Thiocapsa bogorovii: one gene and its partner. Each later gene encodes a partner of the first gene's protein in a complex. Links are inferred from orthologs where the notes say so. Each region holds a gene or a part of one and is shown on either strand. Other genes may lie near its edges.

Region 1 (7,659 bases):
GCGATTACGTCCTGAGCGGCGGAGAGCTGGCGGCCATGGTGGTGATGGACGCGGTCATCCGACTGCTTCCCGGTGCACTGGGGCATGCCGACTCGGCTGCCCGGGATTCGCACAGCGACGGATTATTGGATTACCCGCATTACACTCGCCCGCCCGAGATCGACGGGCGCCGGGTGCCTGAAGTCTTGATCGGCGGCGATCACGCCGCGGTCGCGCGCTGGAGGTTGCAGCAGGCCCTCGGGCGAACATACCTGCGTCGCCCCGATCTGTTGGAGCGGCGCGGTTTGAATCCGCACGAGCAGGCGCTGCTCGATGAATTTGTCCGGTCACATCACGACGATGAGGCCGGTTGAGAACAGGAGCCGAAGGAAACCATGAGCAACATCATTCTCCAGCTCGAAGCAGAGCAAATGAAGACCGAAGTCCCCGAGTTTGCACCGGGCGATACCATTGTCGTGCAGGTCCGCGTGAAGGAAGGCGCCCGCGAGCGTCTGCAGGCCTTCGAAGGCGTGGTGATCGCGATCCGCAATCGGGGCCTGAACTCGGCCTTCACGGTTCGCAAGATGTCCCACGGCGAAGGGGTCGAGCGCGTCTTCCAGACCCATAGCCCGGTGATCGCCGGAATCGAAGTCAAGCGCAGGGGCGATGTGCGTCGCGCCAAGCTCTACTACCTTCGAGGCCGCACCGGCAAGAGCGCCCGTATCCGCGAGAAGATCTAAGGCGAGTGGCCGGTCGCCCGAACGCGCCGACCTTCCTCTGGCACGACTACGAGACCTGGGGCTCGGATCCGCGTCGCGACCGGCCGTGCCAGTTCGCCGCTGTCCGCACGGACGTCGATCTCAACGAGATCGGCGATCCGAGCATGTTTTTTTGCCGTCCCTCGACCGATCTCCTCCCGCATCCCGAGGCTTGTCTCATCACCGGCATCACACCCCGGCTCGCCGAGCGCACGGGGCTGATCGAGGCCGAATTCGCCGCCGCCGTCAACGCGGAGCTGAGCGTCCCCGGCACCTGCGGGGTCGGATACAACAGCATGCGCTTCGACGACGAAGTCACGCGCAATCTGCTCTACCGCAACCTTCTCGACCCCTATGCGCGCGAGTGGCGCAACGGCAATTCACGCTGGGACCTGATCGACGCCCTGCGTCTCGCCCATGCCCTACGCCCGGAAGGTCTCGTTTGGCCTACGCGCGAGGACGGCACCACGTCGTTCAAGCTCGAGCATCTCACCGCCGACAACGAGATCGACCACGGTCAGGCCCATGACGCGCTCGCCGACGTGCGAGCGACCATCGCCTTGGCTCGCCGGCTGCGGCACGCCCAGCCAAAGTTGTTCGACTATGTCCTCACCCTGCGGGACAAGCGACGCGTGCGCGAGCTGCTCGATCGAGGTGTGCCGCTCCTGCATGCCTCGGCGCGCTACCCGGCCGCCCAAGGCTGCATCGCGCCGATCCTGCCGCTCTGCGCACATCCGCTCAACGGCAACGGCGTGATCTGTGTCGATCTGCGCGCGCCCCCGGAGCTGTTGATCGAGCTCTCCGCCGAGGAGATACGGACGCGACTCTTTACTCCTGCGAGCTCACTCCCGGAGGGTGTCGAACGGGTCCCGCTCAAGACGATCCACGTCAACCGCGCGCCGGTTCTGGCTCCGATGAAGACCCTCGAGCCCGGCGCCGCGGCGCGTTGGTCGATCGATCCGGGTACCGTCGCCGATCACGCACGTCGGCTACGCGAGGCCGCCGCGGCGATCGAGGAGAAGGTGCGTGCGGCCCATTGCGCCCCTGATGGACCGACTGAGACCGACCCCGACCTGATGATCTACTCGGGTGGTTTCTTCTCGGACGCCGATCGTCGTGCGATGGACGCGATCCAAGGACTTGACCCGGCCGAGTTGAGCGATCATGCGCCGAGCTTTCAAGACCCGCGTCTCGGCGAGATGTTGTTGCGCTACCGCGCTCGCAACTGGCCCGAGACGCTGACCCCCGAAGAGCGCGAGGACTGGGACCTGTTCCGCCTCGCCCGACTCACCGATCCCGCCGCAGGCGGCAGCATCGTGATCGATCAATTCGAGCAGTGCCTCAGTGCGTTGGCCGAGCAATACGCCGGTGATTCCGTCAAGCTTGCGATCCTCGAAGACCTCGCCGAGTGGGCCGAACGGGTACTCGACGCGGAGGCTTGAGGTGGTCCGTGACGAGGTCTTGGAGCGAGCCGGCGAAACGCCGTATCGGGCAGATGCGTCCGCTCCGCGAACAGTTGAACCGCAAAGAACACAAAGCGGTTCGATTGCTCTTTTTAGCGTGCGGGGTGTTGTCGATCACTTTATTCCACGCGAACTTCTCAGAATAATCCGCGCTGACCCGACCGGATGCGTCCATCGCTCTTGCGGCTGACTGCGGTTCGGCCGGTCTTGGATCGGCTCAGCCGGCTCTAACGGCGGCTTCCGGCTATTATGTAGCGCTCTACATAACGGCCAGAAGCGGACAATCATTCGGCACAAACGAAGTGATTCTTAATGTTGGATGCGGCGGTTACATTCCGGCGCAAGCACAATGAGTCCAAAGAACCTTCACCTCCGACCGGCAGCCGATTGCAGAGATCCTCGTAATGGAGTGCTGCTGAAGCTCAAGGCCTCTTACGAGTGCATGTCAACTTGCCCGCAAACGCGGCGCAAGAGGTATGAGGTCAGCGATCGACATGACCACTGCCCTCATGCTGTGGCCAGGGTCGGGCTGAGGTTTGCGGGAGGCTTCGAAGTGCCGGTTGGCGGCATCAGTCAACCTCATCGAGCGTGAGCCATGCCTGGTTTGCGAGCGCACGCTCGCGGCCGAGCTGGAACAGCTTGTTCATGTGATCTTTGTCGAAGGGCTCCTTGGCGACGGCGTAAAAGCTCTGGGGGATGTAGGCAAGCCGGTATTCGAGGCCCTGCTGTTGGGCGACGATGTAGAGCTCGGCGAGGTTGCCGATGCTTTGGGTTCTGATCAGGGTGTCGATGCTGCGGCTCATGATGGGCACGAGCCGGCGCTTCACGGATTGCCAGTGCGGGCGCAGCTTGGCATTGCGAATGACGTAGAGCCGGGGCTTGCCCCGGGCGTCGAGTCGCTCGGCGATGCGCTTCCAGTCGGCACCGGCCGGCGAGAAAAAGAGCTGTGCGGTGACGCCGCCGTCCACGTGCAGCTCGTCGTAGCCTTGTCCGGCGACCTCGACCTTGATCAACACCGGCGGGAAGACACCGGGAATAGACGCGGAGGCCAGGATCACGTCGTGGATCAGTGCCGGCGCGTTCGGGGCATTGCTCGCGGCTAGGCGGGTGATGTCCCACACCACCGGTCGGCCCGCGTCCAGGTTCGTGGTGCCCACCAGCAGGCTGCGCCCCTTGCGGCCCTCGGCGGCGATCTTCGCGAGCACGTCTTTGTTCAGGTATTCGGCGATCTTGCGGCGCAGCGGCCGGGTGTTGGAGACGGCATCGCCGCGGACGATCTCGAGCGGACCGCGGGGCTCCATCAGGTCGTCGGTGGAGAACTGGGTGTAGACCTCCCGGAGTACCGGGTCATACGCGGGCCCGAGGAAGGCGAATGGTGCGATGAGCGCGCCGGTGCTGATGCCGGTCACGATCTGGAACTCCGGCCGGGTGCCCGTGTCGGTCCAGCCCGTCAGCAGACCGGCTCCATAGGCCCCGTCGCCGCCGCCGCCGGAAATCACGAGGTAGTTGTGCGGGCGGTTCATGATGCCGCCGTAGCGCTCGCGCAGCGCCGCCTCGGGCAGGGCGAGCCAGTCTTCCAATGCGGCCGGGCGCTCGTCACCCCAATAGCGGCCGCCGACGATGCCGGGAATGATCGCGTCGTCGGCCAGCGCCGCCGGCAGCGGCGCAGGGCGCTGCGGCACTGCGGCGCAGCCCGACAACAGCATGAGACCCGCCAGCAGGAGCCCGCCCGCAGCGGCCGGAGACCTGCGCGACCCGGCCGGGTGCGCGGTTGGCGCAAGGAGCCGCTTGTCGCTGCGCACGGGAGCAGGAGAGGACCGGTCCGCGACCGGTGCGGCATCGGCTGGGCATTCAGGCTGGAGCACGATTCTGTATCCGGAGCAGCGCGGCATAGCGCAGGGGCACGACGATGGGCGTCAAGAGCGTCGCGGAGGCAAGGCCGAACATGATGGTCACGGCCATGCTCTTGATCGATTGGTCGAACAGGGGTGGCGCGACGCCGAGGATCGTTGTGTGCGCCCCTACTACCACCCGGCGGGCGCGGCTGGCGGCGGCGTCCAGCTCCGCCTGAGCCACGTCCAGCGCCGTCCGATACGCCGCCGGCTCTGGGCGCGCCGGCAGGTTGCCCGTCTGCGCGGGGCGAGAAATGTCGGTCGGCTCGCTCGGCGGCGGCGCGGGCTGCTCGCAGCCGGCAAGAGCGATAGAGCGCAAGAGGGTGACGGCCGTCGGGCAACCACTGCCAGCGCGATACAGCGGCCTCGGGAGCCGCCCGAGGTAGTCATCGTTCATGGAGTGCTGGTGCATCCTGAATCGAGGGCGGAAACGGTCAGTATGCCTATCGAGACGGGAGCTTGTCCGATCACATCGCCCAAAATGGGCCGAATATCGGCGATACTGTCGGACGACAGGAGGTCGCCACCTGGCGCCTCCGACCCAGCGATAAGCGACCCGGGCAGAACGGCCATGACCTTCGATCAAGACAGCCTGACCGCACACTTCGGCCGCATCTGGCCGGTGCACAACGACGCCTTCTGCGAACTGCTGGTGACGCTGCGCCGGCAGTTCGGTGGGGATCTGGACCGAATGTTGGTGCTCGCGGTCATCGGCTCACGCACCCTGTCCCAGGGCCGCATCGACCGCATGAGCTACGACCAGTTCATGGACAGCCGACGAGCCGACGAGCCCGCTCCGATCAATCTCCAATCCATTGCCGACTACAGCGGCATTCCCAGAGAGACGGTCCGCCGCAAGCTCCACGACCTGGAGCGGGCGGGCTGGATCACACGCCGCGACAAGGGTTATCTGGTCGCCACCGCCAAGGCGGCGGTGGATCTTGAGCCTGCCACCCGGGCGACCATGCGCTACTTGCTCGCCGTCGTCGGCGCGTGGAGAGAGGCCATATCTGAGCAGAAATCGGGCTCCTAGGCTCGTCGTCGGCGTCAGGATTCGGAGCGGAACGCAAGTCTGTGAATGATCAACCGAGGACGGGGAACGGACCGGTAGCGCTCGTCCATCATTGGGGGTTACCGCCACGGCACTGCAACACATCGCCAACACCCAATCTGGGCACCCGGCTGCTTGCGGCGCGTCCGCGCCTCGGGTCAAATCGCACGATCCATAGGCCAGCCGCAAGCCGTCACACCATGTACGACCCCCGGTCCTTCCGACTCGACGGCGCCGTCGCCCTGATCACCGGCGCCGGTGGCGGCATTGGCCGCGCCATCGCCGAGACCTTCGCCGGCGCCGGTGCTTCGGTTGCAGTGACGGACCGCGATGCCGACGCGGCCCGGCGGGTCGCGGACCTGATCGTTGGCGCCGGCGGGAAGGCGGTAGGCGGCCCCTGCGATGTCACCCGGGAGAAGGACCTGGCCGCCGCGGTGGACCTCGCCATGGGCGCCTTCGGCGGCCTGACCATCCTGGTCAACAACGCCGGCGGCGGCGGACCGAAGCCCTTCGACATGCCGATGCCAGACATGCGCTTCGCCTTCGAGCTGAACCTCTTCTCCGTCTTCAGGCTCTGCCAGCTCGCGGCGCCGCACATGGAGCAGGCGGGCGGCGGTGCCATCCTCAACATCACCTCCATGGCCGGCACCAACACGAATCTGCGCATGGCCGCCTATGCGTCATCCAAGGCCGCCGAGAACCACCTGACGCGCAACATCGCCTTCGACCTCGGCCCGAAGAACATCCGAGTCAACGCCATCGCCCCCGGCGCGACCCGGACGCATGCCCTCCAGACCGTTCTGACCCCGGAGATCGAGGCGAACATGCTGAAGCACACGCCCATCAAGCGTCTCGGTGAGCCGGCGGACATGGCCAACGCCGCGCTTTTCCTCTGCTCGCCCGCTGCGGCCTGGATCAGCGGGCAGATCCTGACCGTCTCCGGCGGCGGCATCCAGGAGCTCGATTGAAGCCGGTCACCCTGTCCATCCCCGCCGCGACAGCGTTGGGAAAGGGCTGATCGATCCCCTAGGCTCGGGTGATTTGGCCCCGTTGCTCGCCACAACTGTCCGGGCCTGGTCGGCATCGCGGCCCCTGTTGGCATGATGCCCTGACATGCGCTTCGGGTCTGCCGTAACCGCCCATTCTGGGCGCCTAGTCGGTTCCTTTCCTGCCGAGAGCCCATAAGCTTGTCGGGAATGGCGAAGCGGACTCATGCGGGATCGCCTGCCGCGCTGCCGTGTGCAACCGTCCGAATCGGTACTCAAGGTGCGACGGCGAGACGATTTCGGCGCGTCCGATCCTGCATTCACCGCCTCGTTCCGCACCTGGACAAGCCGTACGGAGCGCCATGACTCTCAAACGCATCCTGACCGACCCGAAATCGGTTCTCGTAGCCGTCGCCGGCGGCTTCTTGATCGGGCTCTTCGCCAAGCCGGTCGGCGCGGCCCTCTTTCCCATCGGCAGCCTCTACATCGCTTTCCTGTCGATGTGCCTGCTGCCGATTCTAATCACGGCAATCGTCATCGGCATTGCCGGGCTGCTGCGCGATGACAACACGAGGCCGCTGTTCAAGCCCATGGCCGGCCTCTACGTCGTCGGCTTGGTCCTGCCCTGCGTCGTGGGCATCGCCACCGCGCTCGCGCTCGCGCCCGGCACTGGATTGGGCCCCGAGGCGGAACAAAGCATCGGCGCCTTGATCATCGAGTCGCCGGCGGCCGAGAGGGCCGACGGCGGCATCTTCGGTTTCCTGGGCCAGATTATCCCGACCAATCCGTTCGAGGCGCTGAGCGGTAACCAGGTCATGAGCATCGTGTTCCTGAGCGTCTGTCTCGGCCTGGCGCTCGGGCTGATCGAGGGCGACACCGCGGGACCCGCGCTCGGGTTCTTCAAAGCCATCTACGACGCCTTCATGCAGCTGTTCCGCTGGGCGATCCTCTTGCTGGCCCCGGGGCTGCTGCTGTTCATCTCGGGGCTCGTGGCACAGATCGACGCCGAGGTGCTGCTTGCGCTGACCAAGTTCGTGGTCGCCTTCTATGTCGGCGGCGTGATCCTGATGGTCGCCTACCTGGTGTTGTTCTGGCTTGCAGTGCGCGGTCCTGTCGTCGCGACGCTGTCCAAACTGAGCAACGCGAACGTGCTGGCCTTCATGACCAACAACCCGATCGTCGCGCTGCCGGCGACCCTGGATACGCTGGAGAAGGACTACGGCGTCGATCGTCGGGTGCCGGACCTCGTGATCCCCTTCGGCATCTTTGCCAATCAGCACGGCGCGGTGTTCCTGTTGTCCTTCCTGACCGTGTTCCTGGCGCAGATCTATGTCATCGATCTGGGCTTTCAGGACTTCGTGATCATTTCGATCGGCTCGATCATTGCCGGTGCCACCGCGGTCGGCGGCGGGGCGGTGCTGATCCCCACCGTGGCACCGATCCTCGGCGCCGTGGGCATCCCCATTTCCCTCGCCTTGGTCGTGCTCGCCACCACCGACAACATCATCGGGCCAGTGCGCACGGTGCTGA
Region 2 (4,170 bases), 1.2 Mb from region 1 along the record:
CATTGAAGTAGGCGATCTCTTCAGGACAACAGATCTTGAGGCCTTGGCGACGCTCGATCGTTTCGATGAACTGCCCGGCCTGCATCAGCGACTCGTGCGTGCCGGTATCCAGCCAGGCCGTCCCGCGGCCGATCCGGCTCACGTGCAGCTCGCCCTGCTCGAGATAGCGGATGTTCAGATCCGTTATCTCCAGCTCGCCGCGCGGCGACGGACGCAACTCCTCGGCGAGTCTGCAGACCTGATTGTCGTAGAAATAGATGCCGGTGACCGCCCAGTTCGACTTGGGTTTGATCGGCTTCTCTTCGAGGCTCAAGACGTGCCCGCTCGCATCGAACTCGGCCACTCCGTAGCGTTCGGGGTCAGACACGTAGTAGCCGAAAACGGTAGCGCCGCGCTCGCGCGCGCCCGCGGCGCGCAGCTGATCGACCAGGCCGTGGCCGTAGAAGATGTTGTCGCCGAGGACGAGACAGGAGGGCGATGTCCCGACGAAGTCCTTGCCGATCAGGAAGGCTTGCGCGAGTCCACCCGGATGGGGCTGCTCGGCATACTCGAGATGCAGCCCCCATTGGGATCCGCCGCCTAGCAGCGATCGGAACATCGGCAGGTCGTGCGGCGTGGAGATGATCAGAATCTCGCGAATCCCCGCCAACATCAGGGTCGAGAGCGGATAGTAGATCATCGGCTTGTCGTAGATCGGCAGCAGCTGCTTGCTGATCGCCCGCGTCAGCGGATAGAGCCGCGTACCGGAGCCGCCGGCCAGGATGATGCCTTTTCGATTCATGATGCGATCCCTCAGCCGGCGGCGCCGAGACGCTCGCCGAGATAGCTCCCGTCGGTCACCCGCCGGCACCACTCCGGATGGCCCAGATACCAGTCGACGGTCAGGCGCATGCCGGACTCGAAGGTCTCCTGCGGCTCCCAACCCAGCTCGCGTTGCAGCTTGCCGGCATCGATCGCGTAGCGCCGGTCATGGCCCGGGCGGTCCTTGACGAAGCTCTTGAGACCGACATGCGGCCGATACGGCGAATCGGGCAGGCGCTCGTCGAGCAGGGCACAGAGGGTATCGACAACCTCGAGATTGGTCTTCTCGCTGTTGCCGCCGACGTTGTAGACCTCGCCCGGTCTGCCGGCCTCGAGCACGCGCAGGATCGCCCGACAATGATCGATGACGTACAACCAGTCGCGTACGTTCCCGCCGTCGCCGTAGATGGGCAAGGACTCGCCGCGCTGGGCTTTCAGGATCATGAGCGGGATCAACTTCTCGGGGAACTGGTAAGGCCCGTAGTTGTTCGAGCAGTTGGTCGTCAGCACCGGCAAGCCGTAGGTATGAAACCAGGCGCGCACCAGATGGTCCGATGCGGCCTTGGACGCGGAATAGGGCGAGTTGGGCGCGTAAGGGGTCGACTCCGTGAAAAGACCGGTCGGTCCCAATGACCCGTAGACCTCGTCGGTCGAGACATGCAGGAAGCGAAAGGCGTCCTTGGCCGCGCCGGTGCGCTTGGACCAGTGCGCGCGCGCGCAGTCCAGCAGATTGAAGGTCCCCACGATGTTGGTCTGGACGAACTGAGCCGGGCCGTCGATCGAGCGGTCGACATGACTCTCGGCCGCGAAGTTCACGACGGCGTCGACCTCGTAGTCGGCAAGGAGTCGGGCGACCAGCGCGGGATCAGCGATGTCGCCCTGTACGAAGACGTGACGCGGGTTGTCCTTCAGATCGGCCAGGGTGTCCAGATTACCGGCGTAGGTCAGAAGGTCGAGGTTGACCACCCGCGCATCGGTCGTCTCGAGGATGTGATGGACGAAATTGCCGCCGATGAATCCGGCCCCGCCGGTGACGAGAATGGTCAGCACACGCGATGCTCCTTGACGCTGGTGGTGGAACGCTTAAACCGCGCCCCGCGCGGCATGCGATGTTTTTGGACGGAATCGGCCCCGGCAGACTTGACGACCGTTGGAGTCGGCGCGGTTTAAGAACTTAAAAAATTGATTATTTTAAACCGCGTCCCCGCCAAGGAACTTCGATGCACAAAAGGTCGAGCTCACTCAAAATCAGCATCTCGCTCTGGACGCGGTTTAAAACGGGATATCGTCGTCGAAATCCGCCGCACCTTGGCTGCTTCCTCCGGGGCCGCTCCCTCCGGAGGACGGCGCCGGACTCGAGGACTGGGGCCGCCCGCCGCCCCGCGACGACTGATACGCAGGCGCTTCGTCGAAAGGCACCGACGATCCCACACCACCGCCGCCGGAACGGCTGTCGAGCATCTGCATGGTCCCGTTGATGTCGACTATGATCTCGGTCGTGTAGCGATCTTGTCCGTCCTGACCCTGCCATTTTTTTGTACGCAGCTTGCCTTCGACGTAGATCTTCGAGCCCTTATGCAGATACTGCTTGACGATCTCGGCGAGCCTCCCGAAGAAGACAACGTTGTGCCACTCGGTGCGCTCCTGTTTATCGCCCGTGCTCTTATCCTTCCAGGTCTCGCTCGTTGCAATGCGGATATTCGCCACCGCATCGCCGTTCGGCATGTAACGCACATCCGGGTCAGCCCCGAGGTTGCCGATGAGAATCACCTTGTTGACGCCTGCCATGCAGTCCTCCCGCTCCGCGCCGAACGCGGGCGTTTGTTGTCTCGCCTAGAAGTTCGCGGCCGACTTTGGCGTTCCGCCTCAAGCCCTGGCCGAAAATGCCTGCAATGTTGCCCAATCCAATCTGCCACTGTCCACCTTCAGGTAGGCGACACCCTCGTCGAGCGCGACGACGGCATCCTCCACGCCCGGGATGGCCAGCAGACGCGCCTCGAGACCCAGACCCTCCTCGGCCGGCTGTTCGCCGAGCGACAGAACATGCGCCGTCAGATTCGCCGGCATCGCCATCGTCGCCGCCAAGCCGATCCAGACCAACGACGTCACGGCCCCGACCAGATAGACGGCATCCGCCCCGAAGCTCTGGTGCGCCAAGCCGCCGAGCAAGCCACCCAAGAAGGCCCCCACGAACTGCGAGCTTGAGAAAACCCCCATCGCCGTCCCGCGTGCACCGGCGCGCGCCGCCTTCGAGACCAGCGACGGCAGGATGGCCTCCATGAGGTTGAAGACCGTGAACATCACCAGCAGCAGGATTCCGACGACCCAAATCGACTGATGGAAGAGATAGAAGCCCACCATGGACGCACACATCGCCGTAACCGCACCGAGCAGCACTGCCTTCACTTTGCCGCCGCGCTCCGCCATGATGATGAAAGGGACCATTGCGACGATAGCGAGCAGCACGACCGGCAGATAGAGCAGCCAATGATCCACGGGCGCCAAACCGGCCGACTCGATCGACAGGGGCAGCACCACGAACATGCTCACCATGGTGAGGTGCAGCAGGAAGATGCCCAGATCCAGGCGCAACAACGTGGGGTTGCTCAGCACACCCGCGAACTGATCGAGCACCGGCTGGGCCTCGCGATGGACGCTGGAGCGCTTGGGATCGGGGACGACATAGACCAGAACAAGCATGCCGACGACCGCTAGAAACGCGGTCAGCCAAAAGATCCCCGAGATCCCGAGCCAGCGCGCCAAGGGCGGCCCGACGACCAGTGCCGCCGCAAACGACAGGGCGACGCTGATACCGATCGCCGCCATGGCCCGGGTACGCACCGCATCGCGGGTCAGATCCGCGGTCAACGCAATGGTCGCCGCCGCGATGGCACCGCTGCCTTGGAGTATGCGCCCCAGAATGACCAGCTCGATCCCGTCGGCCAGTGCCGCCACGACGCTGCCGATCGCAAAGAGCACCAGCCCCCCGTAGATGACCGGCTTGCGCCCGATCCGGTCCGAGAGCAAACCCAGCGGAATCTGAAACAACGCCTGCGTCAAGCCATACGCGCCGATCGCCAGCCCGACCAGCAGAGGCGTCGCGCCGTCCAGGTCGTGCGCGTAGAGCGCGAAGACCGGCAAGACCATGAAGAGACCCAGCATGCGCGTGGAGAAGATGGCGGCCAACCCGACCGCAGCGCGCTTCTCCAGCCCGGTAAAGGCGACGAGGGGTTGATGGGACGGGGTCAAGGACGGTGGCCTTCTACATCGATTCGGCGGAAAACCCGAGTATAAGGGCTTGTCGAAGATCGTGCCCGATCGCGATTGACAGGGATCCTCCCGCAGACCAGTCTTCTTAAACCGCGCCCA

The links.
Region 2: the proteins of sbcB (region 1) and ssb are in contact, whole or in part, in a crystal structure (PDB 3C94), measured with the Escherichia coli proteins. The link is inferred for Thiocapsa bogorovii from one-to-one orthologs.

Annotation. Positions count from the first base shown.
Region 1 is NZ_CP089309.1:871,037-878,695, reverse strand. Bases 1-2,951 are described here. They hold sbcB (exodeoxyribonuclease I), read left to right. Parts: upstream 1-724; coding sequence 725-2,179; downstream 2,180-2,951. Other genes in these bases: LT988_RS04045 (patatin-like phospholipase family protein), read right to left, coding at 2,770-2,951; rplS (50S ribosomal protein L19), read left to right, coding at 375-719; trmD (tRNA (guanosine(37)-N1)-methyltransferase TrmD), read left to right, coding at 1-353. Outside these bases: more of LT988_RS04045, read right to left, coding at 2,952-3,906; LT988_RS04040 (hypothetical protein), read right to left, coding at 4,052-4,489; LT988_RS04035 (helix-turn-helix domain-containing protein), read left to right, coding at 4,664-5,125; hdhA (7-alpha-hydroxysteroid dehydrogenase), read left to right, coding at 5,344-6,111; LT988_RS04025 (dicarboxylate/amino acid:cation symporter), read left to right, coding at 6,492-7,659. UniProt on the Escherichia coli protein: Degrades single-stranded DNA (ssDNA) in a highly processive manner.
Region 2 is NZ_CP089309.1:2,090,550-2,094,719, forward strand. The notes cover bases 832-3,632. They hold ssb (single-stranded DNA-binding protein), read right to left. Parts: upstream 2,590-3,632; coding sequence 2,074-2,589; downstream 832-2,073. Other genes in these bases: rfbB (dTDP-glucose 4,6-dehydratase), read right to left, coding at 832-1,851; LT988_RS09510 (MFS transporter), read right to left, coding at 2,668-3,632. Also shown: glucose-1-phosphate thymidylyltransferase RfbA, read right to left, coding at 1-781; more of rfbB, read right to left, coding at 793-831; more of LT988_RS09510, read right to left, coding at 3,633-4,050. UniProt on the Escherichia coli protein: Plays an important role in DNA replication, recombination and repair. Binds to ssDNA and to an array of partner proteins to recruit them to their sites of action during DNA metabolism. Acts as a sliding platform that migrates on DNA via reptation.